One region of the Nocardiopsis sp. iso_237 genome, then DNA from elsewhere that is predicted to be linked to it. Evidence: riboswitches for the same ligand, from Rfam matches in the RefSeq annotation. Region 1 holds a riboswitch; each other region holds the start of a gene.
What was found. A riboswitch is a leader RNA that binds a small molecule or an ion and turns the genes downstream of it on or off. The one in region 1 is predicted to bind thiamine pyrophosphate.

Region 1 (7,709 bases):
CCGCCCGCACCCGGGATGACGCCCAGCTGGATCTCGGGCTGGCCGAGCCGGGCCTTGGTGCCCGCCACCCGGAAGTCGGCGCACAGAGCCAGCTCGCAGCCGCCGCCCAGCGCGTAGCCGCTGATCGCCGCGACCACGGGCTTGGGGATGCGGGCCACCGCCGTGAGAGCGTTCTGGAGCGCCCGCGAGTACTCCAGCATGCCGGCGTGGGTGAGGTCGGCCATCTCCTTGATGTCGGCCCCGGCCACGAACGCCCGCTCACCGCCGTAGAGCACCACCGCGCGCACGGAGGGGTCCGCGGACACGGCGGCGGCCGCCTCCGCGATCTCCCGGGTGACCGTGCCGTTCAGCGCGTTCAGCGCCTTGGGCCGGTCGATCCGGATGACGGCCACACCGGGGTTCTCCGGGTCGGCCTCGACGCGCACGAACTCGCTCACGTTCTCCACCTTCTTCGCTTCGACGTCAGTGTCCGCTGCTTACCTAACCACCCGCGTCAGCGGAAGAGCAGCACCAGGGTCCCCAGGCGGGCCGACAGGGCGTAGGCGGCCACCAACAGCAGGACGGTGCCCGCCAGCAGGAGGGTGTCGGCCGCCCGCCAGCGGCTGTACCGCGCGTGGGTGCGGGGTCCGGTGCCGAAGGCCCGCGCGTCCATCGCGGTGGCCAGCAGGGTCCCGGTCCGAATGGACCGCACCAGCAGCGCGAACAGCCGCCCGAAGAACAGCGAGACGATCCGCAGGGGGTTGCGTCCGGCTTCCAGGCCCCGCGCCCGACGGGCCAGGGTGATGGTCCGCCACTGGTCGGCGAGCAGCGGGATGAGCCGCAGCGCGGCGAGCACGCCCATGGCGGGGCGTTCGGGCACCCGGAGCCGCTGCACGAGGCCGTCGGACATCTCCGTGGGGTCGCTGCTGATCGCCGCGAGCAGTCCGGGCAGGGCGATGGCCAGCAGGCGCACCGCCGCGCCCACGGCGCCCTCCAGCCCCTGCTCGCCGTACAGGTAGTTGACCGCGCCGCTGCTGAGCCCCATGAGCAGGAAGGGCCCGCCCAGGACCAGCAGGGTGCGCCGGTCCACTCCGCTGAACGGCACGGTGACCAGCACCGCGAGCAGCACGACGCCGCCGGTGACGGCGTCGACCGCCGGGATCAGTCCGATACCGATCATCAGCGCGGCCAGCAGCTTGGCGGCCGGGTTCAGGCCGGTCAGCCAGTAGCGGGCACCGCCGCCCTCGGGCACGTCCAGGGTGAGGGTGTCCCCGCCCAGGGCGCGGGGCGGCACCGTGCGGTCCGTGTTCCGGGAACTCACGCGTCCCCCTCTCGGGCCGTCGCGGACCGGGCCGCCTCGACGGGCACCGCGCGCCCCTCGGCCACCCGTACCTCCACGTCCGTCAGACGGCGCAGGAGGAGTTCGTCGTGGGTGGCCATGACCACGGCCCGCCCCTCGGCGCGCAGGGCGCCGAGCAGCTCCACCAGTTCCGTCCAGGTTCGGGTGTCCTGGCCGAAGGTGGGTTCGTCCAGCACCAGCAGGTCCGGGGCGTGCGAGGGACCGGAGCTGAGCGCGGTCGCCACCGACAGGCGCCGTTTCTCCCCGCCGGAGAGCGTGTACGGGTGCACCTCGGCCAGCCGGGTCAGCCGCAGCCGCTCCATCAGCTCGCCCACCCAGGAGTCGGTCTCGGCCTCGCCCATCCCCGCGCGCAGCGGCGCGAAGCGGAGTTCGTCGCGGACCGTGGCGGTGACGAACTGGTCCTCCGCGTGCTGGAAGACCGTTCCCACGTGCCGGGCCAGACGGCGGGCGGGCCAGCGCACGAGCGGGCGCCGGTCGGCCTCGGCCAGGGGACCGCGCGGCAGGACCTGGCCCCGGTGCGGGCGCGAGAGCCCGGCCAGCATGGTCAGGAGTGTGGACTTGCCCGCGCCGTTGGGTCCGGTCAGGGCGGTGGCGGTCCCGGCGGACAGGGTGACGTCGACGTCGTCGAGCACCGTCCTCCGAGGTGCGGCGCGCACGCCCACCTGGAAGGGGGTGCGGGCGGTGACGCCGACGGTCTCCACCAGCGGTGCGCCGCCGGGCCCGGGTGTGAGCTCGGGGGCGGGTTCGTTCCCGGGGATCCACACGCCCTGGTCGGCCAGCGAACGGCCGTGTTCCGCGAACACCCGCTCCGGGGTGCCGTCCGCGATCACTCCCCCGCCGGGTTCGACCACGACGACCCGGTCCACCAGGTCCACGACGTCGGCCACCCGGTGTTCGACCAGCACGAGGGTGGCCTCGGTCTCGTGGAGCAGGCGGGAGAGCAGGTCGCGGACGAGCACCGCCCCGGCGGGGTCGAGGTTGGCGGTGGGTTCGTCCAGGAGCAGCAGGCGCGGCCGCATGGCCAGCGCGCCGGCGATGACCAGGCGCTGTTTCTCCCCGCCGGAGAGGGCGCCCGTGGAGTGCCGGAGGCCGTAGGGGAAGCCGACCTCCGTCAGGGAGCGCTCGACCCGGGGCCAGATGTGCTCGGGGTCCACCCCCAGGTTCTCCAGTCCGAAGGCGACGTCGTCCCCGGCCCGGGCCATCACGAGCTGGGTCTCGGGGTCCTGGCTGACCAGCCCGACGCCGCCCCGGCCGCGGTCGGCGGGTGCTCCGTCCACCAGCAGCGAGCCCTCGTGCTCCCCGCTGATCGCGCCGTCCTCACCGGTGAGCCCGGCCAGGGAGTGCAGCAGGGTGGACTTGCCCGCGCCCGAGGCTCCGAGCAGCAGGACCCGCTCCCCCGGTTCGACGGTGAGGTCCACCCCGCGCAGGGCGTGCGTTTCACGGCCGGAGTGCTTCCATCCCCAGCCGGAGAGTTCGACGCGCGCCCCTCGCGCGTTGGGTCGTGTCACGGTCAGCCCCTGGCCGAGGGGAAGGGGGCCAGCGCGCCGGACCTGGCCAGCGCGGTGGTGAGCAGGCGCGCGCCGACGCCCGCGATGACGGCCGCGCTGAGCACCACGATCACGCCGTAGGTGAGCTGGTACTCGATCGGCCAGGTGACGTTGTAGGCGATGTTGTCGCGGATGGCCGGGGAGAGTCCGGCGACGGCGGCGGCGAGCACGGCCACGCCCATGTTCCAGCGCCGGTAGGCGAAGGCGAGGAACACCAGTTCGGGCAGCAGTCCCTGGAGGGTGCCGTCGACGACGACCATGACCCCCCACTGGGTGCCCAGCACGGCCGAGACCGAGGCGGCGGCGATCGAGGTGAGCAGGGCCGCGCCGGGCTTGCGGATGATGAGGCCGCCGAGCACGCCGGAGATCAGCCACATGCCGTAGACGACGGCCTGCCCGGGCGGGAACGCGACGAACAGCGGTGTGGTGACCGACCAGACGATGTTCCACAGCCAGAAGACGACGCCGACCGCGACGCCGATGACGGCGGCGACGACGATGTCGACGGTGCGCCAGCTCCGGGCCTTCGCGAGGACCTCCCGGACGGGGCCCCCGGGTTCGGCGGTGGCTCCGGTGCCGGTCCCGCGGTTTTCGGTACTCATGATGGTTGGTGTCCCTTCGTCGGGGTGACGAGGGCCCATGTGGCCAAGAGCGCCGGTCGGGCGCGCGCTGACGCACGCACGACGGCGGTTTCCTACGACTTCCTTCGCTGGCATGACCCAGATCAGGTGTGTAAGGGTCTGCGGCCGGGTGCCGCACTCTCAGCGCTCACGCGCTCCCCTGTCGGATTGGCTCCATTATGGGGCAAACAGGACGCGCGGTGAAGACCTTCCCTCCTCCGGGACACGAAGAAGCGGGGGCGCGCCCGGCGGTGGTCGCCGGTCGCACCCCCGCTCGGGTGCCGTCAGGGGTGCCTCACGGCACCCGGGGTTCAGCAGCTCAGGTTCGACCCCGTGGTGGTGCCGAGGATCTGGGTGAACTGGGTGAACGTGTTGATGCGGCTCTGCACCTGTCCGGGGTTGCCGCCGTTGCACTCGATCGAGCCGTTGATGGAGCGGATCGACTCGCCGAAGCCGTGACCGTCGACGATGGCGGTGTGCCCCGACATCGTCCCGGCACCGGACTGGGTGTTCCAGAACCAGAGTCCGGTCCGCCAGGCGATCGAGGCGTCCTGCTCGACCAGGTAGGGGTTGTTCAGCAGGTCGATGCCGAGGGCGTCACCGGCAGCCTTGTAGTTGTAGTTCCAGCTCAGCTGGATCGGGCCCTTGCCGTAGTAGGCGGACTGGCCGGCCGGACAGCCGAAGGGCTGGCTCAGGTCGCAGTAGTGCGGGTAGTTGTCCTCGTTGATCTCCTTGATGTACACCAGCCCGCCGGTCTCGTGGCTGACGTTGGCCAGGAAGGCCGCGGCCTCGCGTCGCTGCACCTCGACGCTGCCGGTGTTGGTGAAGCCCGGGTAGGAGCTCAGGGCGGTGGTGAGGCCCGAGTAGGTGTAGAAGGGGTTCCGGTTCGGGAACATCTGGTTGAACTGGGCCTCGCTGACGACGAAGTCGTTCGGGCCCGGCTGCTCACCGCCTCCGCCGTCGCCGCAGGGGCCCTGGTCGGCCCAGACGTCCGAGGTTCCGGGACGCTCGTTCTGCGTCCACCACTTGGCGGTGTAGTTGCGGCCTTCGAAGGAGACCTGGCCGCCGCCGGTGTAGACGGAGGAGGAGCTCCAGGCGGTGGCGCAGGCGGTGGCCGCCTGCGCGGCGGCCACCGGGAGGGTAACGAGCACAGCCGCGATCGCGCCGAGCGCGGCGAGCTGACTCAGGAGACGTCGGATCACGTGATCACACTCCTAGGGTGCGGCGCTGCGTCCGACCGCGCGCCGCGGGGGGGTGACGTCACCTAAGCAAGAGTGGTCTAGACCTGTCAAGGTCCAGACCACGGATCGTGAGAACCGGATGACGGTACGGATCGGGACGGCGGCCCGCGACCCGGCCCGGCGGTCACCGGTATCCCGTGGCCACCGGGCCGAGGCGCCGCCCGGGGACGCGTCCGGGGGCGCGTCCAGGACGTGTTGTTCGGATGCCTCGCCGCTGGCGGCGGCGCCGGGGAACGATCCCCGGGACACGCCCCTAGGTTCCCTCGTCGTCGCCCGCACCGTCCGCGAGGTCCTCCGCGTCCTCGGAGCCCCCGCCGCCCTCCTCGTCCTCGTCGTCCCCGTCGCCGCCCCGCTGCTCGGGCGGCTCGGTCTTCGGGTCACCGAAGGCGCCCGGCGACCCCGCGAAGGTGTCCGACGGCAGGTTCTTGGTGGCGCCGCGCATGCTCTCCTGCCAGATCGGGCCCGGGAGGGTCCCGCCGTAGACGATCTCGAAGTGCTGCCCGCCGATCGTCACGCCCTGGAGCGGGTTCTCCTCACCGCCGCGCACGTCGCCCACGACCACCGCCGAGGCGAGGTTCGGCGTGTACCCGGCGAACCAGGCGTAGGCGGCCCCGTCCGTGGTCCCGGTCTTGCCCGCGGCCGGACGCCCCAGGTCCAGACCCTTGGCGGTGCCCCCGTCGAAGGTCTGCTGGAGCAGGTGGTTGACCCCGTCGGCGGCGTTCTGCTGGACCGTGCGCTCACACTCCGAGGTGGTCTTGAACTCCGTGCCGGTGCCCTCCTCGGTCACCATGCGCACCGGGCGCGGCTCGCAGTACTCGCCCCTCGCGGCGAAGGTCGCGTAGGAGGCGGCCACGGTCAGCGGGGACACCTCCTGGTCCCCGAGGGTGAAGGAGCTCCAGACCCCGAGGTCGCCGCCGTCAGCGCGGTGCACCCCGGCCTTCTCCGCCATCTCCGAGGTCTCGCACAGGCCCACACGCTTCTGGAGCTGCGCGAAGTAGGTGTTCACCGACCCCTTGGTCGCGCTGATCATGTTGTGGCTGCCGTCGTCGCTCTCCCCCGCGTTGCGGACGCTCCACGAGGACATCCTCGTGCCCTCGCAGTCGGCCATGCCGCTGACGGACAGGTTCTTGGGCGAGGCGAAGCTGGTCCCGTACCCCAGGCCCTTCTCCAGCGCCGCCGCCAGCGTGTACGTCTTGAAGGTGGATCCGGCCTGGTACCCCAGGGACCCGCCGTCCTCCTGGTCCACGGCGAGGTTGAGGGAGGTCGTCCCGACCCGTTCGTCGTCGAACCCGTACCGCAGGTTCTGCACGAGCGCGCGCACGCGCCCGGAACCGGGCTCGACCATGGCCTGGGCGGCGAACTTCGTGGAGTCCTCGTGCGGGACCCGCTTGTCGACGGCGTCCTGGGCCGCGTCCTGCGCGGCGGTGTCGAGCGTGGTCCGCACGATCAGCCCGCCCTGGGCGATGCGCTGCTCGCGCTTCTCGACGGTGTCCCCGATCAGGTCCGAACTCCGCAGCCAGCGCATCGTGTAGTCGCAGAAGAACGGGTAGTCGCTCTCCGCGCAGCTGCCGCCGCGCGGGCTGGAGTCGATCCCCAGGCCCTTCTCCTTGTGTGCCTCGGCCTCGTCGGCGCTGAGGGCGTCGGTGGCCACCATGCGGTCCAACACGAGGTTGCGGCGTTCGAGCGCCTCGTCGGGGTTGTTGAGCGGGTCGTAGAAGGAGGGGGCGCGCACCAGACCGGCCAGCATGGCGGCCTGCCCGGCGTCGAGGTCGGCGGCGGGGACGGAGAAGTACCGCTGCGCGGCGACCTCCACGCCGTGCGCCCCCGCGCCGAAGTAGGACAGGTTCAGGTACCCCTCCAGGATCTCGTCCTTGGTGAGGCGCTCCTCGACGTCGATGGCGTAGCGCAGTTCGGTCAGCTTGCGGCCCAGGTTCTGCGCGCTGGCGCCCTCGACCTCCTCCTCCGTCTCGGCGGTCTCGATGAGGAGGTTCTTCACGTACTGCTGGGTGATGGTGGAGCCGCCCTGTGTGTCGCCCTGGGCGGTGCGGGCGGCGGCGCGGATCACACCGCGCAGGTCCAGGCCCTTGTGCTCGTAGAAACGGTCGTCCTCGATCGCCATGAGGGCCGTGCCCACCCACGGGCTGATCTCGTCGAGGCCCACCACGCGGCGTTCGCGTTCGGCGACCTCCGCGAAGGGGGTGCCGTCGTCGGCGGTGAGCAGGACCCGGGAGGACAGGCTGGGCACGTCCAGATCGCCGGGCAGGGACATGAACCCCGCGGCCGCGTCCCGCGCGACCAGTCCGACACCGCCCACCCAGGGCATGACCAGGGCCGCTGACAGGAGCCCGGCGACGGCCCCGAGCCCGGAGAGTCTGAGCAGGGCCTCTCGCCGGTCCTGCGGCTGGTCGTGCTTCAGGAACCCCCGGATCGCCTCCAGGAACGGACCTCCCTGGTTCGACTCCGTCACGTCGCCCCCCTACGGCCGTGTGCTGTCCGCTCGCCGCGCGACACGAACACTGCGACGCCCAGACTCGCAGCCGCTACGCAAAGGGAAGTCCGTCAAATCAGGCGTGTTAGCGAAAACCTTCCTCAATCCACGGCAAAGCTGGCAGATCGTGCATGGCACGCATGCCCGGATGGATCATCCGAAACCAACCATCCCTTTACTCGACGTCAAGATGATTCGACGCAGGAGGCCGGAGAGACAGGAGGCAGGCGGTCCGGATATGGGACGAATGATTCCCAGGGGACCCGTCGGACACACGTGAATGTCCGGAATGCAGCCCGGCTGCCCTTCCTCACATTTGAACAGCCCTACCCAACACCGCCCCTCCGCCAACATGTGACCTGAATTTTCGGAATTTTCATGACGGGGAATACGAAAACAACCACAGAGGCGCCTGAATCGCTTGATGTCGTATGCCCGCAATGCGAGGTTCACCGAGGTGAATCGCGGCAAATA
Region 2 (7,709 bases), 460 kb from region 1:
GTCAGCGCCTAACGACAAGCCGGAGATGAGTCATCCATGACCGTCACTGTGTCCGCCACCCTCGCCGTGAACGAAGCCCTCAACGACAAGCGCCGCCAAGGGGTGCGCGTGCTTCCGCTCGGGTTCGGTGAGGCCGGTCTGCCGGTGCACCCGGTCATGCGGGACCAGCTCACGGCGAGCAACGCGGCCAACTCCTACGGGCCCGTGGCCGGTTCCAGCGACCTGCGCGAGGCCGCCGCCGGGTACTGGAACCGCCGGGGGCTGCCCACCGACCCCGACCTGGTCATCGCGGGCCCGGGCAGCAAGCCCCTGCTCTACAGCCTGCTCCTGGAGATCGGCGGGGACACCGCCATCGCCGCGCCCAGCTGGGTCAGCTACGCCGCGCAGAGCCGCCTCGTGGGGCAGCGCCCGGTGATGGTGCCGACCGCCACCGGCCAGGGCGGGGTACCGCAGCCCGACCTGCTGCACGCCGCCGTCACCGCCGCTCGTGAACAGGGGCGCACCGTCAACGCGGTGATCGTCACCGTTCCGGACAACCCGACCGGCACCGTCGCGGAGGCGGAGACCGTGCGCCGCCTGGCCGAGGTCGCCCGCGAGCTCGACCTGGTGATCATCTCCGACGAGATCTACCGGGACCTCGTCCACGTGGACGAGCACGGCCGGGAGCGCGCCGAGGTCCACAGCCCGGCCGAGTACGCACCCGAGCGCACCGTCATCTCCACCGGGCTCAGCAAGAACCTGGCCCTCGGCGGCTGGCGGATCGGGGTCCTGCGCCTGCCCGACTCCGAGATCGGCCACCGTCTGCGCGGCGGCCTGCTGGGTGTGGCCAGCGAGATCTGGTCCAGCCCGGCCGCTCCCGTCCAGCAGGCGGCCGCGCACGCCTTCGGTGAGCCGGTCGAGCTGCGTGACCACGTGGACCGCAGCCGCCGACTGCACGGCATCGTGGCCCGCGCCGTCGCCGACGTCTTCACCGGGGCCGGCGCCCTCGTCGCGCCCCCGGCGGCGGCCTTCTACCTCTACCCGGACTTCGAGCCGGTCCGCGAGCGGCTGTCCGCCCTGCACGGAGTGACCACCGGCCCGGAGCTGACCGGGCACCTCCTGGAGCACTTCGGCATGGGGGTGCTGCCCGCCGTCGAGTTCGGTGAGAGCTCCGCCGCCCTGCGGATGCGGGTGGCCACGAGCCTCCTGTACGGGGACTCCGAGGACAAGCGGTACGCGGCGCTGTCCGCCGAGGACCCGCTGGCCCTGCCGTGGATCCGGGCCCACCTGGACCGGCTCACCGAGGTCCTCGGGTCGCTGCTCTCCGACGGCGCGGGCTCCGACGCCCAGTCGCCCAGCGCGGTGATCCCGGCCCCGACGGCGGTCGCGCAGCCGGTCCACTGACCCCGCGCCCGCACCCGGATCGTGCCCGCCTCTCTTATACGGGGTGAGGCGGTCACCACCGACGGGACCCTCCCTCTCTCTCCCAGGGAGGGTCCCGTCACGCTTCCTCGGGTGGGTCCCGGGCCGGTCACGCGCCCCCGGCCGTCACCCGCTCGCGGCGGGCGGCCAGTTCGTGGCTCGGCGCGATCACCGCGCGGTAGTGCTCCACCAGTTCCGCGTTGACCGACCGCCACGTGCGGTGCGCCACCGAGGGCCGGGCTCCGGCCGCCATCCGGGCCCGCACCTCCGCGTTACGCGTCAGACGGCCCACCGCCACCCGCAGCTCACGGATCGAGTCCGGCCCGTACAGCAGGCCGTTGAGCCCGTCAGCCACCAGGTCCACGGGGCCGCCCGCCTCCGGGGCGACCACCGGAACACCCGAGGCCAACGCCTCCTGCACGGCCTGGCAGAAGGTCTCGTCCGCGCCGGTGTGCACGAACACGTCCAGCGACGCGTAGAGCCGCGACAGGTCGGCCCCGGTCCGCTGCCCCGTGAAGACGGCGTCCGGCAGCAGGCGGCGCAGCCGGGCGCGGTCCGGTCCGTCCCCGACCACCACCAGGCGCATCCCCCGCAACCTCGCCAGGTGCCCCAGCAGGTGCACCCGCTTGTCGCGGGACAGGCGGCCCACGTACCCCACGATCACCTCCCCGTTCGGGGCCAGGCGACGACGCAGCTCCGCCGACCGGTGGTCGGGGGAGAAGCGCGCGGTGTCCACGCCCCGGCGCCACAGGTCCAGCCGGGGGAACCCCCGGCCGGTGAGCGCCTCCATGGTGGCCGAGGACGGCACCAGCGTGCGGTCCACCGCGGAGTGGACGCGGTGGAGCAGCGACCACAGCGCCTCGGAACCGGGCAGGCCGTAACGTCCGGCGAACCCGGGCAGGTCGGTCTGGAACGCCGCCACGGTGGGCAGCGCCCACCTGCGGGCCACGTCCACCGCCGTCGCGCCGAACAGCGCGGGGGAGGCCAGGTGCAGCACGTCGGGCGCGAACGCGCGGATCGCGGCGGTCATGGTCCGCCGGGCGGGCAGGCCCATGGAGAAGTCGCGGTACACGGGCAGGGGCAGCGCGGGCATCCGTACGACCGGGAAGCCCGCGTACGAGGTCGGGCCGTGGCCCGGGGCCAGCACGAGGGCCTGGTGACCCTCGGCCGCCAGATGCTCGCTGATCCGGCACACGGAGTTGGTGACCCCGTTGACCTGCGGGAGGAAGGACTCGGTCACGATGGCCACGCGCAGGGGCGGCCGGTGGACGGAGGGCGGGGGTGTGGGGGACATGCGGGGCTCCCAACGCCGAGGTGTCACGCCGAGTGGTGGGTGCCTCCGACGCTAGGGTCGGGGAGTGAACCCGGGTCGCCGGGCGGGAGAACCTCGCCCGAAGCGCCGACACGGGTTGGCCGATCAGGTGGTGACGCAGCCCGCACGGTCGACTGACCGACGGGTGACCCCGGCATGGCCGTGATCGCCGAACGTGACCGACAGAACGCCCGAAGGAGCCGTGTGGTGACACTCGTGGAATGGTCCGAACTGGTCCGAGCGGAACTGGACCTGACCGGGACCGACCCCCTCCGGAAACCGGACGTGGACCGCGTGCTCGACCTCGCGCGCGACGCCGCCCACTCCGTGGCCCGCCCGGCCGCCCCGCTCACGACCTACCTGCTCGGTGTGGCGGTGGGGCAGGGGGCGGACCCGGACGCGGCGGCCGCGCTGCTCAGCAGACTCGCCCTGGCGCAGGTCGAGGGGGAGACCGGGGAAGGTGGCGAGGGGTAGTCCGGCAGACCGGATCCCGGAGTCGGGACACGCGGAGAAGACACGATCGTAAGCCGTAACACGCATTCTGACCTCGCGTGATTTGTTTGTTACGCGTCAGTGCCATTCTTTCCCGATACCGAACAGTGTCCACCGGTTCCAACGTGTTTCCGAGGGTCCTGGTTCCCCCCCATTGCACCGCTGGTGCCCCCTACCCCGCGTAATCACCGAAAGAGAGGTCCTCCGTGGACCACCTCCTAGAGATGGCCGGCGTTCTGTCGGAGATCATCTGGGGACCGTACGTCCTCATTCCCCTGCTGTTCCTGACGGGTGTCTACCTCACCGTCCGGCTGCGCCTCATCCAGCTGTTCCGGCTGCCGCACGCCCTGTGGCTGGCCTTCGTCCGCCGGAAGGAGGACGAGTCGGTCCAGGGCGACATCTCGCACTACCAGGCGCTGAGCACGGCCCTCGCCGCGACGGTCGGCGTCGGCAACATCGCCGGAGCGGCCCTGGCCATCGGTATCGGTGGCCCCGGAGCGCTGTTCTGGATGTGGGTGATGGGCATCTTCGGGATGGCCACCAAGTACAGCGAAGCCCTGATGGGCGTGAAGTTCCGCCGCACCGACGCCAAGGGCGAGCAGAGCGGCGGCCCGATGTACTACCTGAAGTACGGTGTCGGCGGCCGCTTCGGGGCCTTCCTCGGCATCTCCTTCGCGGTCTTCGGCGCCATCGCCGCGTTCGGCATCGGCAACGGCACCCAGGCCAACACGGTCGCCCAGCAGATGAACAGCGTCACCGGTGTGGAGACGTGGATCATCGGGCTGATCCTGATGATCGCCGCGGGCGCCGTCATCCTCGGCGGTATCAAGAGCATCGGGCGCGTCACCTCCGCCCTCGTGCCCGTCATGATCATCGGCTACGTCGGCATCTGCCTGATCGTGCTCGCCGTCAACTGGCAGTCGCTGCTTCCCGCGCTCCAGCTGGTCGTCACCTCCGCGTTCACGGGGACCGCGGCGACCGGTGGCTTCGCCGGAGCCGGTGTCCTGCTCGCCCTCCAGCTGGGCTTCGCGCGCGGCATCTTCTCCAACGAGTCCGGTCTGGGCACGGGCGGTATCGCGGCCGCCGCGGCCAAGACCACCCAGCCGGTCCGTCAGGCCATGGTCTCCATGACCCAGACCTTCATCGACACGATCATCGTGGTCAGCATGACGTGCCTGGTCATCATCGTGACCGGGGTGTGGCAGGTGGAGGGGGCCGAGGACGGATCGCTGCTCACCTCGCAGGCCATGACGGAGGGGCTGGGCGCGATCAGCCCCTCGATGGGGTCGGCCGGTGCCGTGATCGTGGCGCTCTCCGTCACGGTGTTCGCCTTCAGCACCCTGCTGGGCTGGTCCTACTACGGTGAGCGCTGCGTGGAGTTCCTGGGCGGACGCCGCATGGTCCTGCCCTACCGCCTGCTCTTCATCGTCGTCATCTTCGTGGGCTCGGTGGCCAACCTGGACTCGGTGTGGCTCTTCAGCGACATCGCGAACGGTCTGATGGCGCTGCCCAACCTGGTGGGTCTGATCCTGCTGTCCGGGCTGATCAGCTCGGAGACGCGCAAGTTCTTCAGCCACAAGGACTGGCGGAACCCGGACGTGATCATGGAGGACGTCAGCAAGTAGTGCCCGCTCGGCCGGGGGACCTCCCCCGGCCGACGAGAGGGGGGACCGGCCGCCGTGGCCGGTCCCCCCTTCTGTCTGGCGTCGTCCGGTCACCACCAGGCGTGGAAGTGGTGCACCGGTCCCTGGCCGCCGCCCGCGTCGATCTCGTCGGCGCGGCGCAGGGCCTCGGTGAGGTAGGCCTTGGCGTCGGCCACGGCGGCCACCGTGTCCGCTCGCTGGGGGAGCAGCGCGGCGATCGAGGAGGAGAGCGTGCAGCCGGTGCCGTGGGTGTTGCGGGTGGCCACCCGCCCGGCGCGGAACTCGACCGGCTCCGCGACCCCGTCGACCAGCAGGTCGACACTCTCCTCACCCGGCAGGTGCCCGCCCTTGAGCAGGACGCGGCGCGGACCGAGTTCGAGGAGGCGTTCGGCCTGCCCCCGCATCTCCTTGAGGCTGGTGGCCTCGCTCTCACCGAGCAGGTCGGCGGCCTCGGGAAGGTTGGGGGTGAGCAGGTCGGCGCGCGGCAGCAGGACGGTGCGCAGCGCCTCGATCGCGGACCGCTCCAGGAGGCGGTCCCCGCTCTTGGCCACCATCACCGGGTCCACGACCACGTTCGGTAGCCCGTAGCGGTCCACGGCGGACGCGACGGCCTCGGTGACCTCGGACGTGGACAGCATCCCCACCTTGACCGCGTGCACGGTCGCGTCGGTGAACAGGGTGTCCATCTGGTCGGTGACGAAGGACGCGGGGACACCGTGGACCCCGGTGACCCCGCGTGTGGACTGGGCGGTCAACGCCGTCACCACGGTCATCCCGAAGACTCCGTGGGCGGAGAACGACTTCAGGTCGGCCTGGACGCCGGCGCCCCCGCTGGGGTCGCTTCCGGCGATGGACACGACGTTGTACGCGCTCATTGGCGTTCCTTCGCTAGTACGAACTAGGGCAGGTTCGACGGGTGTGCTCTCAGCCGGGAGGAGTCTCTCCGGCACCCCGCGCCGCCGGGGCCTCGCGGCCCCGGCATCAGTGTTGGTTTGTGGTGGTTCCGACTGTAGTGGACGGCCCGCCGGGGCGGACCGTCCCCCTCCGCGCGGTCAGACGGTGACGTTGTGGCGGGTCTCCACCCGCTCCTGCTGGGCGTGCCTGCGCTGCTCCCAGATGATCATGCCGACGACCACCACGAAGCCGCCGACGGCGAAGGCGAGCGTCACGGGGACGTCGGTCATCGGCAGCAGGTCGCGGTTCTCGTCCTGCCACGGCCACAGGGCGCGCAGCGAACCCGCCATCAGACCGGTCAGCACCACGAGGGTGATGTGGTGGTGGTTCTCCAGCAGGAACTGGAGCACCTTCACGAACAGGGCCAGACCCGTGATCATGCCGAGCACGAAGACGGTGATGTAGGGGAGGTCCGCCGCGCGCAGGGCCGCCATGGTCGGCTCGTACAGGCCCAGGGTCAGCAGGATGAACGAACCCGACAGGCCCGGCAGCACCAGGGCGCAGATCGCGACGGCCGCCGCGAAGAAGACCACCACCGGGTGCGTGGGCAGGTTGGCGCCGGGCAGGCCGGTGAGCGTGAAGGCGAGCGCGGCGAAGACGAGGGCGACCGCGTAGTGCCAGGCCTTCCACTTCTTGCCCGCGCCGGTGTAGGGGATCCAGAGACAGGCCAGGACCAGGCCGAAGAACAGCGCGTAGGCGTACTGGGCGTGCGCCTCCACCAGCGGGGCGAGGAAGACGGCGGCCAGGACGAGTGCGAGGGCCATGCCGATGAGGGCGGGGACGAGCACCGACCAGTCCACCTGGCGGAACTGCTCCTGGGCGCGCTCCTTGCCGCGGCCCCGGGGCACGTCCGTGACGTAGCGCTTGATGCCGCTGACCACGTGGCCCGCGCCACCGATGAGCTTGTCGTAGAGGCCGACCATCAGTGCGACCGTGCCGCCGCTGATGCCGGGCAGTGCCTCGGAGGTGCCGACGGCCCCGCCGCGCACCGCGTTGAAGATGTAGGAGCCTACTGACTTGGCCATGTTGTCGGGCGCTGGCCCGGGAGTCTCCCGGGAGAGGGCGCCGTCCTCCGTCCTGATGGGGCCGCCGGTCCCGTGTGCACGGTCGACCGGCGGGTCAAAGGGGTGCTGTACAGCGCGGGTCGCGGGGACGACCTCCACCGGTTCGATACTCCGGCCCGCGCGGATGTTTGCCGCCCGGGCCGTGCGATGGGGGAGGAGAGCCGTCAGGCCCCGGGCCGGGCTGCGCCAATTCTAGCGGCGCCGAACGGGGTGAGGACGTCCGAGAGCCCTGAGAATCGGGGTTTTGGTCAGGTATCAGCCCGCGAGGTCCTTGGTCCGAAAACAGATCGTGACGACGGCGGACCGGAGCACGGTCTCAGGTCCGGTACGAACCGGACAGCGGCGAGGTCGGAACGGCGGGCGCGGCCGGGTCCTCCCCGGCCACCGACGCCGCCCACCGGTAGTCCTGCTTGCCCACCGCCGTACGCCGTACCCGGTCCACGAAGTGCACGGTCCGGGGCACCTTGAACCCGGCCAGACGCACCCGGCAGTGCGCCCGCAGCGCCCCCTCGTCCGGAGCCGAGCCGGAGGCCAGCGACACCAGGGCCGTCACCTTCTGCCCCAGCCGCTCGTCCGGGGAGGGCACCACGATCACGTCCTCGACCGAGGGGTGCGCCTTCAGCACGGCCTCCACCTCCTCCGGGTAGACCTTCTCCCCGGCGGTGTTGATCACCACGCTGCCCCGGCCCAGCAGCACGATGGAGCCGTCCCCGGCCCGGGTGCCGTAGTCGCCCGACAGCGCCCAGCGCCGCCCCTCACCGTCCGTGGGGAACGTGCGCGCGGTGGCGATCGGATCGTTGTAGTAGCCGAGCGGGATCCGACCGGTCCGGGCGATCCGGCCGA
Region 3 (7,709 bases), 3.1 Mb from region 1:
AACGGGTCGCGAGAGGAGCGTCGCGTACAGGGATGTCGAACCGTGATCGCCGAGCACCGCGTCAGCGGCGGCCAGGACACTGGTCCACTCGGCGGTTGCTGGGACGACGATCAGTCCTGCATCGACCCAGGCCCGCAACCAGGAGTGCACCTGCCAGGTGCCGTGAGCCGCCCAGACGTTGGGATGAATCAGTAGTGCCACGCGGCACTGGTTCCCACGGGACTGGTCCATGATCCGCCGCAGGGCCTCGCGTCCGGATCCCAACAGGGAGGAAGGGCCCCAGGTGGAGGTGGCCACCACTAGCTTTTCCGTGGGGCCTACCCCGAGTTCGCTTCGGCAACGATCGCGCTGGCGCAACGACTCCAGGAGCCGGTCGACGGCGGCGTCGCCAACCACGCGTGCGCTGCCCACCGCTTCCGGACACACCCGGCTGAGACGTGTCCCCTCATGGGTGTGGGCCAGAGCCAGGCGAGCCGCGACCAGCTGTCCGTCTCGGACCAAACCCTCACGGGCCAGCCCGTAGGGCTGTCGGCTCAGCACCTGGCGCCCGTAGACGGGGACGGGGGTGAGCTTGTTGAACCCCACCCCGTGCGCGAAAAGCACGATCGGGGCGAGCACACGGTCCAACTCACGGCTGACACTGGTGGCCAACGCCAGGTCGAAGCGAGTGCGGATCGCCTGTTGCCAAGGCACCACCACCGCCTCAATGGCGCCCAGCCATTCCTGGACACCCGCGCCGAACACGGCGTGCGGGGCGATGGTGAACACCACCTGCACACGGTGGTCGGCGGCCAATACAGCGATGGGGTCCATGAGCCGCTGCGCGTCAGCGACCGTGTGTGCGATGGCCAGGACCCTCTGGCAGTCCGGCCAGGTCGTCCAGCGTTCCGGTTCCACCCCGACCGGCGTGTGTATCCACTCCTGCACTCTGTGCCTCCCTGAGTCCCGCCCACCGGATGTGGGCGGCTACTGGGAGAGTGCGTGACCTGCTTGGACAGAGGGCTGGACACCCGGCTGGACACGGACTGGACAAGCACCTGAACGCGCTGGTGAAGGTCGCGTCCGGGTGGGATCGGCCGTGAACCACGGCCGATCCCGTTCAGTGCGAGCCCCGGGCTAGAGGGCCGGGGTGGTCTCCACGACCGCGTCGGGGCACGTGTCCGCGACGGACGTCAGCGCGGCGAGCTCCGCCTCGTCGACCGACAGGCTCCAGCGGGTCTTCACGGTGGTCCACTCGGTGACGTACCGGCAGTGCGCCTCCTCCGCCGGGGGCATCCACTCGGCGGGGTCCCGGTCGGCCTTGGACCGGTTGGAGGCCGCGCTCACGGCCACGAGCGCCACCGGCTCGTCCAGGTCGTTGGCGAAGTCCCGGCGCTGGTTCGTGCTCCACTCAGACGCCCCGGAGTCCCACGCCTCGGCCAGCGGGACCATGTGGTCGATGTCCAGGGAGCGGGCCTCGGTGATGGTGCGGCCGTCGTAATAGGAGTGCCACTCGCCCCCGGTCAGTCTGCAGCGGTCCCCGACCTCCGGCGCGGTCTCGGCCTCCTCGATGAGGACCTCCGCGCGGGTGTGGCATCCGTTGCCGTCGGCGTCGACCCAGTGCGGGAAGAGGCTTCGGTCGTAGCCGGAACGGGACTCGTCCGCGACGGTGAGGGCGGAGATCGCGTCGGCCAGGGGCGTGGGCGCGGCGTACGCGGGGCTGGGGGCCAGGAGAGCGGCGGTGAGTGGGATGGCGGCGAGGGCTGCCAGGTGCGGGCGCATACGAAGGCCTTCCAGGTTGTTCACAGAACGTGTAGGTCCTGTGCCTGGGGGTCACGCGTCAAACCCGCGACCGCTCGATACACCCGAGACCGGCGGGACGGGTCGTGACCAGTACGGACAAGCCCGGCCTTGCGGGTGTGGTTCCGGTCGGCCCTCCCGACCCTGGGACTCCGGACCGTATCGGGCTCCCCGAGGGCGGTCCGGTACGGGGCCGAACGGTAGGGTCCGGCACAGGCACGGGGTGCCCCGGACACCGGGGCTGAGATCACACCCGTCGAACCTGCTCTGGATCGTGCTAGCGAAGGGATCGCCTCATGACTGGTTTCTGTGCTCTCGTGTGGGAGGAGACGGCGTCGACACGGGACGCCATCGACGCCCTCCCGTTCGTCCAGGGGATCGGGGACGGCACCCTGAGCCGGGAACGGTTCGACTACTACATGGTCCAGGACGCCCTGTACCTGCGCGGATACGCGCGTGCCCTGGCCACGGCGGCCGCCAGGGCGGACACCAGCGAGGAGATCGCGTTCTTCGCCAAGGCGGCGCACGGCGCGATCGCGGTGGAGAGCTCCCTGCACGAGGGCACCGTGGGCAGTGTCGCGGAGGACGTCCAGCCGTCCCCGACCTGTACCGCCTACACCTCGTACGTGCTTTCGCTGGCGCACACCCAGGGCTATCCCGAACTCGTGGCCGGGGTCCTGCCGTGCTTCTGGGTCTACACCGACGTCGGTGAACGGCTCATGGCCAAGGCCGGGGACCTCAGTGACCACCCCTACGGCGACTGGATCGCCACCTACGGGGACGAGGAGTTCGCCCGGTCCACCGAGCAGGTGAAGGCGATCGCGGACCGGCTCGCCGCCGGTGCGGGCGAGGCGACGGTCTCCCGGATGCGTGAGGCGTTCCGGAGGGCCACCACCTACGAGTGGATGTTCTGGGACGCGGCCTGGCGCCAGGAGACCTGGCGGCGCTGAGGCTCAGCGCTCCGGGACCGGGGTGAGGCGGAAGACGGGGATGACCCGGTCGGTCCGCCGCTGGTAGAGGGCGAAGTTGGGCCAGACCCCGCACAGACGTGCCCAGGCCCGGTCCCGGGGCGCCCCGGTGAGTTCCTCGGCCCGGACGGTCACCCCCCGCCCCGCCCCGCCGATCTCGGCCGTGCGCGCGGCCCTCAGGTTGAGCGCCCACGCGGGGGTGGAGTCGGCACCGAAGGCCGATCCGGCCACCAGGTGGTCCGTGCCGTCGGGGACGCACAGCAGGGGTGTGCGACGCGGTTGGCCGCTCTTACGGCCCCTGACGGTGAGCACGGTGTTGGGCAGCCCGGCGAGGTCGAGCAGACCGAGGCGCCCTCGGCTGAGGCGGTACAGGTTCCGGTCCAGCCAGGTGATCTGGGGCAGGAGTCGCGGTGTCCACGCGAGGGCCCCGATCCGTACGGCCAGGGGTGTGAGCAGGCCCATGTGCGCATCGTAGCCGTGCTGGGGGCAGCCCGCACTCCACGGTGACCCGCGGCGACACGCCTCACGGACTGGGATCCGCGCTGGGCGGGTGGAAGACTCCAGGCAGAGCCGTGACGTGCGCGGACGCTGCCGGAGGGGGCTGTCGATGGTGGAGGACGGGCTGGTCGCGCCGAAGGTGGTGGTGGGGATCGACGGGTCGCCCACCGCCTCGTGGGCCCTGCTCTGGGCGGCCGCGGAGGCCGACCGGCGCGGGTGGCCGCTGCACGTGGTGTACGCCCTGGCGATGCCGTTGGTGACGTCCCTCTACGCGGGGACCACCCGCTTCCCGCCCCCCGAGGAGGTCTCCGACCACGGCCGCCGGATCCTGGCCGAGGCCGGAGCCCACGTGCGCGGGCGCCACCCAGGGGTTCCCGTGGAGGAGGTCCTGGCGTTGGAGGAGCCGGGCGCCGCTCTGGCGCGGCGGACGGGCCCGGACGACCTCGCGGTGGTGGGTTCGCGCGGGCTGGGCGCGGCGCGGTCGGTGCTGGACGCCTCGGTGAGCGTCCGGCTGGCGTCCCGGGCGGAGTGCCCCGTGGTCGTGGTGCCCGGGACCGGGGCGGAGAATCCCGCGGTCCCGCCGCGCCGGATCGTGGTGGGGGTGGACGGGTCCGACGACTCCCGGCGCGCGCTGGCCTTCGCTCTGCGGGAGGCCTCGCTGGTGGAGGGCGGTTCGGTGGTGGCGGTGCACAGCTGGCAGGTCCCGTTGCCGCTCGACTCCCGTTTCCTGGACGAGGGCGAGTGGTACCCGCCGGACGAACTGTTGGACCGGAGGGCGCAGGAGTTGGTGTCGGAGATGCTGGCCCGGGTCGTGGACGACGGGACCGAGGGGGTGGCCGTCTCCGTGGTGCGTGGCGGGCGGGAGGCCTCCGAGGCCATCGTGGAGGCGGGTACGGCGGCGGACCTGATCGTCGTGGGCTCCCGTGGACGGGGCAGCGTGCGCGGCCTGCTCCTGGGCTCCGTGAGCCAGGGCGTGCTGCACGCGGCGACCGTCCCGGTCGCGGTCCTGCCGAGGCGCCCCCGTCCCCGCTGACCCGGTACGGAGCACTCGCCGGTCAGTGTGAACCCGCTCCCAACTGGTGTGACGTCCTCCGGGCCCGGGAACTACTCCGGGCCCGGAGTAGTTCCCTCCAGTGAAGGAACGCACCGACACCCGGACCACACCCCCTGGGGTGACCACCATGGGACCTCGGCACGAACGCCCCGGCTCGGCCGGGCACGGTCGGCGGCGCACCGCCGTTCCCTCGCCCCTCCCCCGTCACCCGAGGAACCCGATGCCCCAGCTCCACCCCGACCTGGCCCCTGCCCGCTTCCTGCCCACACCGACGTTCGGCCCCCGCACGGCGCGTCTGGCGCAGCGGCTCACCGAACGCATGCGGCCGGTCCGGACTCCGTCCGATCTCCTCGTCGAGGAGCACACGGTGCCGGGGCCCGAGGGCGCGCCGCCGCTCAACCTCCGGGTCTACCGGCCCCGGTCCCTGGAGGGCCCCTCCCCCGCGCTGCTGTGGAGCCATGGCGGCGGGTACCTGTTCGGCAGCCCGGTCCAGGACGAGAGGGGCAGCGTCGAGTTCGCCCGCGAACTGGGCGCCACCGTGGTGGCGCTCCGCTACCGCAAGGCCCCCCAGCACACCGCCCCGGCGCCGGTCGAGGACGCCCACGCGGCGCTCTCCTGGATGGCGGATCGGGCCGGACCTCTGGGGATCGACCCCGACCGCGTGGCGATCGGCGGCGCCAGCGCGGGTGGTGGCATCACGGCGGCCCTGGCCCAGATGTGCCTGGACCGGGGCGGACCCCGACCGCTGTTCCAGCTGCTCGTCTACCCGATGCTCGACGACCGCACCGCGCTCCGCACCGACCTGGACGAACGCGGCGTGCGCATGTGGTCCGCGGCCAGCAACCGGTACGCCTGGCGGTCGTACCTCGGCGCCGAACCCGGAGGTGCGGAGCTCTCGCCCTACGCGTCCCCGGCGCGCCGTGAGGACCTGTCCGGTCTGCCCCCGGCCTGGATCGGGGTGGGCACCCTGGACCTGTTCCACGACGAGGACCTCGCCTACGCCGAGCGCCTGCGCGCGGCCGGAGTCCCCTGCGCGACCACCGTGGTCCCGGGGGCCTTTCACGGGTTCGACACGTACCTTCCCCACGCGGAGGTGGTCCGGGAGTTCCGCCGCGAGCAGGTCGCGGTGCTGCGGGCGGCGTTCGGGTGAACACCTCCCCGTCCCTCGCGAAATGGTCCCAATACATCATTGAATGACGGCGAGACAGGGGACGTTGAGTGAATTCTCCTGGCCGATCCCGGTCAGGAGAATTCCTCGTTTCACCCCTGTGCGCACGTGTGCCTTCCGTGTTTTTCATTAACTGGCAAGTAACCACGCCGAACACGAAGGACGGCCATGACGCCTATCCCCCACTCCGGTATGGACAGACGCGCACTCCTGAGGACGGCGGCCCTGACTTCGGGGGCCGCGGTCCTCGGCGGTTCCCTCGGCGCCCTGGGCGCTGGCGGCGCATCCGCCGAGACCACCGACCTCGCAGCCCAGGCGGCGCCCGAGCTGTACTGGCGCGGCGCCTGGAACGCTCGTCCGCCGAGCAGCCCCATCCAGGTCCTGGCCAACCCGCCGCAGTACATCGTGGTGCACCACACCGCGACGGCCAACAGCACGAACTACACGCTCGACCACGCGCTGAACCTGTCCAAGTCGATCCAGAACTACCACATGGACAGCAACGGCTGGATCGACACCGGTCAGCAGCTCACCATCAGCCGCGGCGGCCACCTCATGGAGGGCCGCGACCGCACGCCCGAGTCGATCGCCGCCCGTCAGCACGTGGTCGGCACGCACGTGGCCAACAACAACAGCACGTGCATCGGCATCGAGAACGAGGGCACCTACATGACCCAGGGCCCGACCCAGGCCCTGACGAACACGCTGGTCGACACCCTGGCCTGGCTGTGCGGGGCGTACGGCCTCAACCCGGGCAGCGCGATCCGGGGGCACCGGGACTTCAACGCCACCGCCTGCCCCGGCGACGTGCTGTACTCCATGCTTCCCGAGCTGCGCAACAGAGTCGCCCAGACCATGCTGGCCCAGGGCATCCCGATCGCGGCCGAGCCCGCGGCCACCGAGGACGGCCCGACCTTCCCGCCGGTCCCCGACGACGAGCCGGACCACGAGTTCTACCACGGCCCGCTCCGGGGCCCGGACGACTTCTCACGCTGACGTCCACGTAGAGGACATCTCCCCGTTCGGTGTCGCTCTCGCCCTCCCACGGCGCCCGTCCGCCCCGGTCACCCGGGGTTGGCGGGCGCCGCCCCGTGTCCGGCTCCAGGCATGTCGATGAACACGGAGGGTAGTCAACTCAATACACTTTGCCGTGATCCCCGCGTGGCCGACCGTCCCCGACGGGGCCGCGCTGGCACCCACGACCTGAGGAGCACGGCATGCGGGCCACGAAGGTAGCCGACTGGGACGACCTTGAACCGCTCCGGCCCGCCCACGCACGGGTCTCCAACGTGGACCTGGCCGTGCTCCGCCTGCCCGGGTCCTCCGTGTCCGCCGACACCCCCACCCCCGGGTCCACCGCCTCCGGGGACGAGGTCCGGGTCCTGTTCGGCCGCTGCCAGCACCGGGGCGCGCTCATGTCCGACGCGACCGTGGAGGACGGGACCCGGCTCGTCTGCGGGGTCCACGGCTCCGCCTACGACGCGCGCAGCGGCGTCAACCTCTACTACGAGGGCGAGGACCTGGAGAGGTTCGAGGCCTGGGTGGAGGACGGCGGGGTCTGGGTCGACGAGGACGAGATCCGCGCCTGGGAACGGGACCACCCGCAGAACTTCGACCGCTCCGCCTACCAGGGCTCCTACGCCGACTTCGCGGGAACCCCGGACGAACCCTTCAACGACCGCATCCACCAGCTGGCCGAGGACGGGCTCACCCGGGTGGGCCACCACGGCGAGGTGGCGGCGATGGGCGTGCCCCGGGGCGAGCTGCCCTCCTGGGACGACCTCCAGATCGTCACCGCCGAACTCCACACGCCTCCCCTGCTCGACGACCACCCGGTGGCCACCAGCGTGGTGATCGGCCCGAACGCCCGCCGCCCGCTGGTCCTGGACATCCCGCTCCTGGTCTCGGACATGAGCTTCGGCGCGCTCTCCGCCGAGGCCAAGACCGCGCTGTCCCGGGGCGCCGAACTGGCGGGCACCGGCATCTGTTCGGGCGAGGGCGGGATGCTCCCCGAGGAGCAGGAGGCCAACGGCCGCTACTTCTACGAGCTCGCGTCGGCTCGGTTCGGCTACTCGATGGACAAGGTGGCCCGCTGCCAGGCCTTCCACTTCAAGGGCGGTCAGGCGGCCAAGACCGGGACCGGCGGTCACCTGCCGGGCAGCAAGGTGAGCGGGCGGATCGCCGAGGTGCGCGACCTCCCCGAGGGCGTTCCGGCGATCTCCCCGGCCCGCTTCCCCGACCT
Region 4 (7,709 bases), 3.1 Mb from region 1:
AGGCCCTGGCGTCGCGCCGTCCGAGCGGGGCCGCCGAGTGGGAGATCGAGGGCTGGGCCTCCTCGTACGCGGCGATCGCCGCCGGGGAGATGGACGTGGTCTCGCCCGTCGTACCCGACCTGACCGGACATCCGGCGCAGTCCATCGAGGGCTTCCTGCGCCGCCACCCGAGCGCCCTCTCCCACGTCGCGGTCTGACCCGGCCCTCCCCCGCCACCGCCGTGCCCCGTGCGCGGCGGTCTCCCTTTTCCCGGGACGGCCCTTGACCTCAATATTGGTTGAGGACCAATTCTTGGTTCCTGCGGGGGACGGACCCCCGCACGAGGAGAGTGGTGGACATGCGCGCGGTACGAGTCGACCGGTTCGGCGGCCCCGAGGCCCTGGTGGTCAGGGAACTCCCCGACCCCGAACCCGGCCCCGGCGAGGCGCTGGTCGAGGTCGGGGCGGCCAACGTCATCTACCTCGACACCCTGATCCGCAGTGGCGCGGCCCGGGACCACTTCCCCCAGACGCCGCCCTACGTCCCCGGGGGCAGCGTGGTGGGCCGGGTCGCCGCGGTCGGCCCCAGCGCGGACCCCGCGTGGGTCGGCGCCCAGGTCCTCACCCGGACCGACGACGGCGGATACGCCGACCGCGTGACGGTCCCGGCGGAGGGCCTGGTCCGGGTCCCCGCCGAGCTGCGTCCCCTCGACGCCCTGGCGCTCATGGTCGACGGCGCGACCGCGATGATGCTGGAGCGGGCCGCCCGCTTCACCCCGGACACCTGGGTCCTGGTCCTGGCCGCCACCGGCGGCGCGGGCAGCCTGGTCGTGCAGCTCGCCCGCCTCGCGGGGGCGAGGGTGATCGGCGCGGCCCGGGGCGCGGAGAAGCTGGCGCTGGCACGGTCCCTCGGCGCGGAGGAGGTCGTGGACTACGCGGAGCCGGGCTGGTTGGACCGGGTGCGCGAGCTCACCGGAGGCGCGGGGGCGGAGGTGGTGGTCGACGGGGTCGGCGGCGAGCTCGGGTCGGCGTCCTTCACGGCGGTGGCCGACGGCGGCCGGTTCCTCAGCTACGGAACGGCCGGTGGTTCCTTCGCGGAGTTCGACGCGGACGAGGCCGCACGGCGCGGGATCACCGCCCTGGGCCTCAACGACATGCAGGCCCGACCGGGGACGGACCGGAGCGACCTGACCCGGCTGGCCCTGGAGGAGGCGCGGGCCGGGCACCTGCGGCCCCACGTGGGCCTGACCCTGCCGTTGGAGCGGGCCGCCGAGGCGCACGCCGCCCTGGAGGGCCGCCGCGTCCTGGGCAAGGTGCTGCTGGTCCCCTAGGTCGGGCCCGGCGCGTGGCGGTCGGGCCAGCGCGGCCTCACATCCGGGCACGGAGCACGTCGACCTCACAGCCCGGCGCGAACGGATCGAAACCGTGCTCGACCAGCCAGCGCACCCCCAGGAGGCTGCGCAACGACCACCACGCCCGGACCACGTCGAGGTCTACGTCGGTGCCGTAACCGGCGACGACCGCGTCGAGGTGCCCCTCGTGTCCGAGGGTCAGGGTGGCGAGGTCGAACAGGGCGTCGCCCCGGCCCGCCTCGGACCAGTCGATGATGCCGGTGACCTCGTCGTCCTCGACGAAGACGTGCTCCCTCTGCAGGTCGCCGTGCGTGAACACCGGAGTGCGCGGCCGGATCGCGGCCTCGGCCACCTGGCGGTTGCGGCTGACCAGGTCGGAGGGCAGGACGCCGTTCGCCACGAGCAGTCCGCACTCGCGGTCGAGCTCCGCCGCCCACTCCTCGGGGTTCCGGCGGCGACGGCCGGGCCAGGGAGGTGGCGGTGCCTCGTGCAGTCTCCGGACGGCGGCGCCCGCCGCGGCCCACGCCGCCGACGACGCGGGCGACGGCTCACCGAGGCGGCCGAGCGCCGTCCCCGGGAGCGCGGCGATCGCGAGCACGGGCGGCCTGCGCCACAGGACCTCCGGGGTGGGGACCGGGGCGAGGGACATCGCCTCGACCTCGGCGTCGATGCGCGTCTGGTCGGCGTCCACCTTCAGGAACACGTCGCCTACACGCAGGGTCGCGCGCTCGGAGTGGGCGACGACCACTTCAACCTCATCCATGGTCGATCAGTATCCCGGGGACGGTCGTCGGCGTCTCCGGGTTTTCGCCGCGGTCAGGCGTCGCCGCGCCGTGCGGTCAGGCGGGACCGGAGCGCGCTGGCCGCCGCTCGCGGATCCTCGGCCTCGGTGACGGCGCGCACCACGACCACGCGGGTGGCCCCGGCGTCCAGCACCCGGTCCACGTTGTCCAGGTCGATGCCGCCGATCGCGAACCAGGGCCGGTCGGTGCCGAGCGCGGCCGCGCGCTCGACCAGTTCGAGCCCGGCCGCCGGGCGGCCCGGCTTGGTGGGGGTCGCCCAGGTCGGGCCCACGCAGAAGTAGTCGCTCCCGGGCTCCTCCGCCGAACGGGCGGCGGCCTCGGGGTCGTTGTTGGAGCGGCCGACCAGCGGGTCGGCGCCGATGATGTCGCGGGCCAGGGGCACCGGCAGGTCGCGCTGGCCGAGGTGCAGGACGTCGGCGCGCACCGCGCGGGCGATGTCGGCGCGGTCGTTGACGGCGAGCAGGGCGCCGTGGCGTTCGCACGCCTCGCGCAGGACCTCCAGGGCGGCCAGTTCCTGGCGGGCCTCCAGGCCCTTGTCCCGGAGCTGGATGATGTCCACGCCCCCGGCCAGGGCGGCGTCCGCGAACTCCGCGAGATCACCGCTCTCGGTCCGGGCGTCGGTGCACAGGTACAGAAGGGATGCGTCCAGGCGCTCGCGCAGGCTGGTTCCGTGGCTCGTCCTCACGCGCCCCACCCTAACCAACGGCCCGGGGGACGTCACCGGGGCGGTGCGTCCCCGGGCCGTGGGCGGCTCAGAAGGCCATGCCCTGGGCCCGGCGGCGGACCTCGGTGCCCCGGTTCTCGCGCATGGCCTGGATCGGCGTGCCCGGCAGGGTGTCGTCCGGCGTGAACAGCCAGCGCAGGGCCTCCTCGGTGGAGAAACCGGCGTCGGTGAGCAGCACGATGGTGCCCGGCAGGCCCTTGACCAGGTCCGGGCCGTCCAGGAAGGCGGCGGGAATGGAGAGTTCGCCACCGCGCACCACGCCCATGAGGCGGTTCTCGCGGATGAGGGTCTTGATGCGGTTGGGGCTCACGCCCAGCGGCGCGGCCGCCTCACGCAGGGTCAGCCATTCGCCGACGAGTTCGTCGAGTTCACGATCGCTTTGTGTCACCCGTCCAATCTGCCACACCCGGCCGGGCCCCGGTGACCATCGCGCCGCTCCCGGGCCCCCTGCCTGGGAGATCCCCGCCACGACCGCCCTGGACGGGTTGTCCCAGGGCGTGTTTCTGTGGATGCTTTCGCCGGTGGCGGCGGAGCCGCCACCGATGCGAGCGGCCGTCGCCCCTACTGTGCACTGCTACGCAAGCTCCGCAGCCTCGCACAGCGGGGGCCCGGCAATCTCTCGCAAGCCGTGGAGCGAGAGGCAGCCCGGTGGTAACGCGAGGACACAGCGCCGAAGGCGTCCGTTGAGGGTGGTGGCGGGCGACGGGCGGGAGGAATGATCCAGAAAACACGGCCTAGGATGGGAGTGAAGAGAGACGTCCCGCGGGAGCCGGGTGGACCCGGCTGAGAGGGAGGCTCACCGCCTCCGACCGCACGAACCTGATCCGGGTCATTCCGGCGAAGGGAGTGGAACACGGCGCCGTGCGCACCGACGAGGTTCCCCCACAGAAGACGATTCATCCCACCAATGCGGTGGTCGTGGTCGGCGGCGGCGTCGTCGGCCGGGTCACCGCCTGGCGCGCCGCCCAGCGCGGCCTGGCCGTGACCCTGGTCGAACCCGACCCCGTCACCGCGCCCTCCGAGGCCCGCGCCTCCTCGACCGTCGCGGCGGGCATGCTCACCCCCGCCACCGAGGCGGTCTTCGGCGAGGAGGAGCTCATGGAGCTCGGGGTGCGCTCGGCGCGCCTCTACGACGACTTCGTCACCGAACTCCAGGAGGCCAGCGGCGTCGACGTCGGCCACCGCCGCACCGGGACGCTGCTGGTCGCCTTCGACCGCGACGACCTCGCGGTCCTCACCGACCTGCACGCGCTCCAGCAGCGCCTGGGCATCCCCACCGAGCGGCTCACCAGCCGCGAGTGCCGACGCCTGGAACCCACGCTCGCGCCCGGCGTGCGCGGCGGGGTGCTGGCCCCCGAGGACCACTCCGTGAACCCGCGCGCGCTGCTCCTGGCCCTGGCCCGTGCCGGGGAACGCGCGGGCGTGCGCGAGGTCCCCGGGTACGCGGAGGAGATCGCCTCCCCCGGCACCCACGGGGCGCGCCTGGGCGTCCGCCTGGCCGACGGGACCGAACTGCCCGCCGAGCAGGTGGTGCTCGCCGCCGGGTGCTGGGGTGACCGGGTGCGGGTGCCCGAACCGGTGGTGCCGCCGCTGCGCCCGGTCAAGGGGCAGCTGCTGCGCGCCCGGGTGCCCGCCGGAGAACCCCCGCTCGTCAACCGCACCGTGCGCGGACTGGTGCGCGGCTTCCCCGTCTACCTGGTGCCCCGGGCCGACGGCGAGGTGATCGTCGGCGCCACCCAGGAGGAACTGGGCCACGACACCTCCCTGACGGTGGGCGGGCTCTGGCAGGTCCTGCGGGACGCGCGCGAGCTCGTCCCGGGGGTGAGCGAACTGGAGGTCGTCGAGACCTGCGTGGGGCTGCGGCCGGGCTCCCCCGACAACGAACCCCTCCTGGGCCCCACCCGGGTACCGGGACTACACCTGGCCGCCGGACACTTCCGACACGGGGTCCTGCTGGCCCCGGTGACCGGGGAGGTCATGGCCGAGGCCCTCACCACCGGCGCGCTGCCCCCGTACGCGCGCCGGTTCGCAGCCAGCAGATGGACGCGTGAGCAGACGTGGGAGTAGCAGTGGAACTGATCATCAACGGACAGGCCCAGGACAGCGCGGCGACCACCGTGGACGCGGTCGTGCGCGCCCTCACCGACGCCGGGGACGGCGCCGTGCCGGGCGGGATCGCCGTCGCGGTCAACGACGAGGTGGTGCGCCGCACCGCCTGGACGGACACCGAGCTCTCCGCGGGCGACCGCGTGGACGTGCTCACCGCCGTACAGGGAGGCTGAACATGACACAGACGTCCGAGTCCGTGAACACCGCGGCGCGGATCCCGGAGGACCCGCTGGTCATCGCCGGGGTCTCCTTCGGGTCCCGGCTCATCACCGGCACCGGCGGGGCACCCTCCCTGGAGGTCCTGGAGGACGCGCTCCTCGCGTCGGGGACCGAGCTCACCACCGTGGCGATGCGCCGGATCACCCCGGGCACCCAGGGGTCGGTGTGGGACGTCCTGGAGCGCAACGGCATCCGCCCGCTGCCCAACACCGCCGGGTGCTTCACCGCCGTGGACGCCGTGCGCACCGCGAAACTCGGCCGCGAGGCCCTGGGCACCGACTGGGTCAAGCTGGAGGTGGTCGCCGACGAGCACACCCTCCTGCCCGACCCGGTGGAACTGCTGGACGCCGCCGAGGCTCTGGTCGACGACGGCTTCACGGTGCTGCCCTACACGAACGACGACCCGGTGCTGGCCCGCCGCCTGGAGCAGCTGGGCTGCGCCGCCGTGATGCCGCTGGCCGCGCCGATCGGTTCGGGCCTGGGCATCCGCAACCCGCACAACCTGGAGCTGATCGTCGAGCAGGCCGACGTCCCGGTGATCGTGGACGCGGGCATCGGTACCGCGAGCGACGCGGCCCTGGCGATGGAGCTCGGGTGCGACGCGGTGTTGTTGGCCACCGCCGTGACCCGCGCCCAGGAGCCGGTGCGGATGGCGGCGGCGATGCGCGACGCCGTGCGCGCCGGGCGCGGCGCCCGGCTGGCCGGGCGCATCCCGGTCCGCCGCCACGCCAGGGCCTCCAGCCCCGACGTGGTCTGAGGTTCCTGGGAGGGCGCCGCCACGGTGGGGCCGGAGGCCCGGACCTGGGGCGTCCTCCCGCGTGGACACACCGCCCGAACAGTCGGTGACGACACGCGAACAGGCCGTCACCACCGGGTTTGCTCCCGTCCCCTACCGTGGGAGGGTGCGGGTGCCGCGCGGCGGCACCGCACCCTCAGACCGCCCAGGCGCGGGCGCCCCGAACCGACCCTCCGGTCGGCCTCCACGACGGTGGACACGGGGGCCGCCGCGACCGTGAACCGCGGGGCAGACCTGACACCGGCTTCCGCTATCGTGTCGGATCGACACCAGGTGTCGGGTACGCGCCACCGGCAGCGAACGCCCGCGCTCCCCGCAGCAAGGACACAACTCCGCCGTGGACATGACGACTTCCGACCCGCTTGTAGGCGCGACGCTGGACCGTCGCTACTTCGTCGAGTCAAGGATCGCCGGTGGCGGCATGGCGACGGTCTACGTCGCCCACGACCTGAGGCTCGACCGACGGCTGGCCCTCAAGGTCATGCACCCCTCCCTGGCCCAGGACCCGACCTTCGTCCAGCGCTTCATCAACGAGGCCCACTCGGTCGCCAAGCTCTCCCACCCCAACGTCGTGCAGGTCTTCGACCAGGGTGAGGACCAGGGGCACGTCTTCCTTGCCATGGAGTACGTCCCGGGCCAGACCCTGCGCGACATCCTCAAGGCGCACGGACGCCTGGCCCCGAAGCAGGCCCTGAACTTCATGGCCTCGGTGCTGGCCGCGCTGGGCGCCGCCCACCAGGCCGGGATGGTGCACCGCGACGTCAAGCCCGAGAACGTCCTGATCAGCAAGGACGGCCGGGTCAAGGTGGCCGACTTCGGTCTGGCCCGCGCGGTGGAACAGTCCAACCAGGGTCTGACCCGCACCGGCACGCTCATGGGCACCGCCGCCTACCTGGCGCCCGAGCAGATCGAGAAGGGCACCGCCGACGCGCGCAGCGACGTGTACGCGGCCGGGATCATGCTCTACGAACTGCTCACCGGCGGCCAGCCGCACACCGGCGAGACCCCGATCGCGATCGCCTACCAGCACGTGAACGAGGACGTCCCGCGCCCCTCCCACTTCCTGCCGAACCTGCCGCCCGAGGTGGACGGCCTGGTCACCAAGGCCACCGAGCGCGACCCGCGGTACCGCCCGAGCAACGCGGGCCAGTACCTGGCCAAGGTCCTGGAGGTCCTGCGGACGCTGCCGGACTCGGTGACGGGCTCGGCCGCGCCGCTGGCCCCCGTGGCCCCGCAGGCCAACTCCGCCGCCACCATGACCGCGCCCCAGCTCATCGCCGGGGGCGCCGGTCCGGGTACCGAGAACGCCACCATGGTCGTCGACATGAACGGCGGCGGCCTGGGCCGGGACGACTACGACGACGGTTACGACGACTACCCCGAGGGTCGGTCGCGGTTCTCCCGCAACCGCCTCCTGGTGGTCGGGGCGATCGTGACGGCCCTGGTCGTGGGCGTGGCGGGCTGGTGGTTCCTGCTCGGCCGCTACGAGGCGGTCCCGGACGTGATCGGACTGTCCCCCGAGGCCGCCAGCGAGCAGATCCGCGGCGCGGGACTGGTCGTGGAGCTCTCCGACGACAGGGTGTACAGCGACGACGCCGCCGCAGGTGAGGTCGGTGGGACCGACCCGGAGGTGGACTCGCGGCTGTCCCCCGGTGACACGGTGACGGTGTTCCTGTCCAAGGGCCCGCAGAACGTCTCCATGCCCGACCTCGTGGGCGACGACGTCGC

Region 2: linked by a shared signal. The riboswitch ahead of thiD (bifunctional hydroxymethylpyrimidine kinase/phosphomethylpyrimidine kinase) and the one ahead of AC0VYM_RS23780 (ECF transporter S component) in region 1 are both predicted to bind thiamine pyrophosphate.
Region 3: linked by a shared signal. The riboswitch ahead of tenA (thiaminase II) and the one ahead of AC0VYM_RS23780 (ECF transporter S component) in region 1 are both predicted to bind thiamine pyrophosphate.
Region 4: linked by a shared signal. The riboswitch ahead of thiO (glycine oxidase ThiO) and the one ahead of AC0VYM_RS23780 (ECF transporter S component) in region 1 are both predicted to bind thiamine pyrophosphate.

The regions. Positions count from the first base shown of each region.
Region 1 is NZ_CM149669.1:5,271,666-5,279,374, forward strand. Features, by position in the region: gene AC0VYM_RS23765 (enoyl-CoA hydratase/isomerase family protein) at 1-446, opposite strand, end outside; gene AC0VYM_RS23770 (energy-coupling factor transporter transmembrane component T family protein) at 494-1,300, opposite strand; gene AC0VYM_RS23775 (ABC transporter ATP-binding protein) at 1,297-2,847, opposite strand; gene AC0VYM_RS23780 (ECF transporter S component) at 2,850-3,488, opposite strand; TPP riboswitch at 3,571-3,678, opposite strand; gene AC0VYM_RS23785 (glycoside hydrolase family 19 protein) at 3,818-4,708, opposite strand; gene AC0VYM_RS23790 (transglycosylase domain-containing protein) at 5,001-7,214, opposite strand.
Region 2 is NZ_CM149669.1:4,809,809-4,817,517, reverse strand. Features, by position in the region: gene AC0VYM_RS21850 (pyridoxal phosphate-dependent aminotransferase) at 37-1,383, shown strand; gene AC0VYM_RS21845 (glycosyltransferase family 4 protein) at 1,511-2,695, opposite strand; gene AC0VYM_RS21840 (DUF6457 domain-containing protein) at 2,921-3,187, shown strand; gene AC0VYM_RS21835 (alanine/glycine:cation symporter family protein) at 3,412-4,830, shown strand; gene thiD (bifunctional hydroxymethylpyrimidine kinase/phosphomethylpyrimidine kinase) at 4,920-5,723, opposite strand; TPP riboswitch at 5,712-5,812, opposite strand; gene AC0VYM_RS21825 (DUF368 domain-containing protein) at 5,901-6,827, opposite strand; gene AC0VYM_RS21820 (acyl-CoA synthetase) at 7,183-7,709, opposite strand, start outside.
Region 3 is NZ_CM149669.1:1,802,567-1,810,275, reverse strand. Features, by position in the region: gene AC0VYM_RS08170 (hypothetical protein) at 1-927, opposite strand, end outside; gene AC0VYM_RS08165 (HNH endonuclease family protein) at 1,117-1,761, opposite strand; TPP riboswitch at 1,989-2,086, shown strand; gene tenA (thiaminase II) at 2,076-2,729, shown strand; gene AC0VYM_RS08155 (nitroreductase/quinone reductase family protein) at 2,733-3,209, opposite strand; gene AC0VYM_RS08150 (universal stress protein) at 3,355-4,278, shown strand; gene AC0VYM_RS08145 (alpha/beta hydrolase) at 4,520-5,449, shown strand; gene AC0VYM_RS08140 (peptidoglycan recognition protein family protein) at 5,636-6,463, shown strand; gene AC0VYM_RS08135 (glutamate synthase-related protein) at 6,685-7,709, shown strand, end outside.
Region 4 is NZ_CM149669.1:2,123,972-2,131,680, reverse strand. Features, by position in the region: gene AC0VYM_RS09630 (SDR family oxidoreductase) at 1-197, shown strand, start outside; gene AC0VYM_RS09625 (zinc-binding dehydrogenase) at 338-1,309, shown strand; gene AC0VYM_RS09620 (aminoglycoside phosphotransferase family protein) at 1,347-2,093, opposite strand; gene thiE (thiamine phosphate synthase) at 2,147-2,818, opposite strand; gene AC0VYM_RS09610 (Rv2175c family DNA-binding protein) at 2,886-3,245, opposite strand; TPP riboswitch at 3,610-3,720, shown strand; gene thiO (glycine oxidase ThiO) at 3,719-4,924, shown strand; gene thiS (sulfur carrier protein ThiS) at 4,927-5,139, shown strand; gene AC0VYM_RS09595 (thiazole synthase) at 5,142-5,942, shown strand; gene pknB (Stk1 family PASTA domain-containing Ser/Thr kinase) at 6,319-7,709, shown strand, end outside.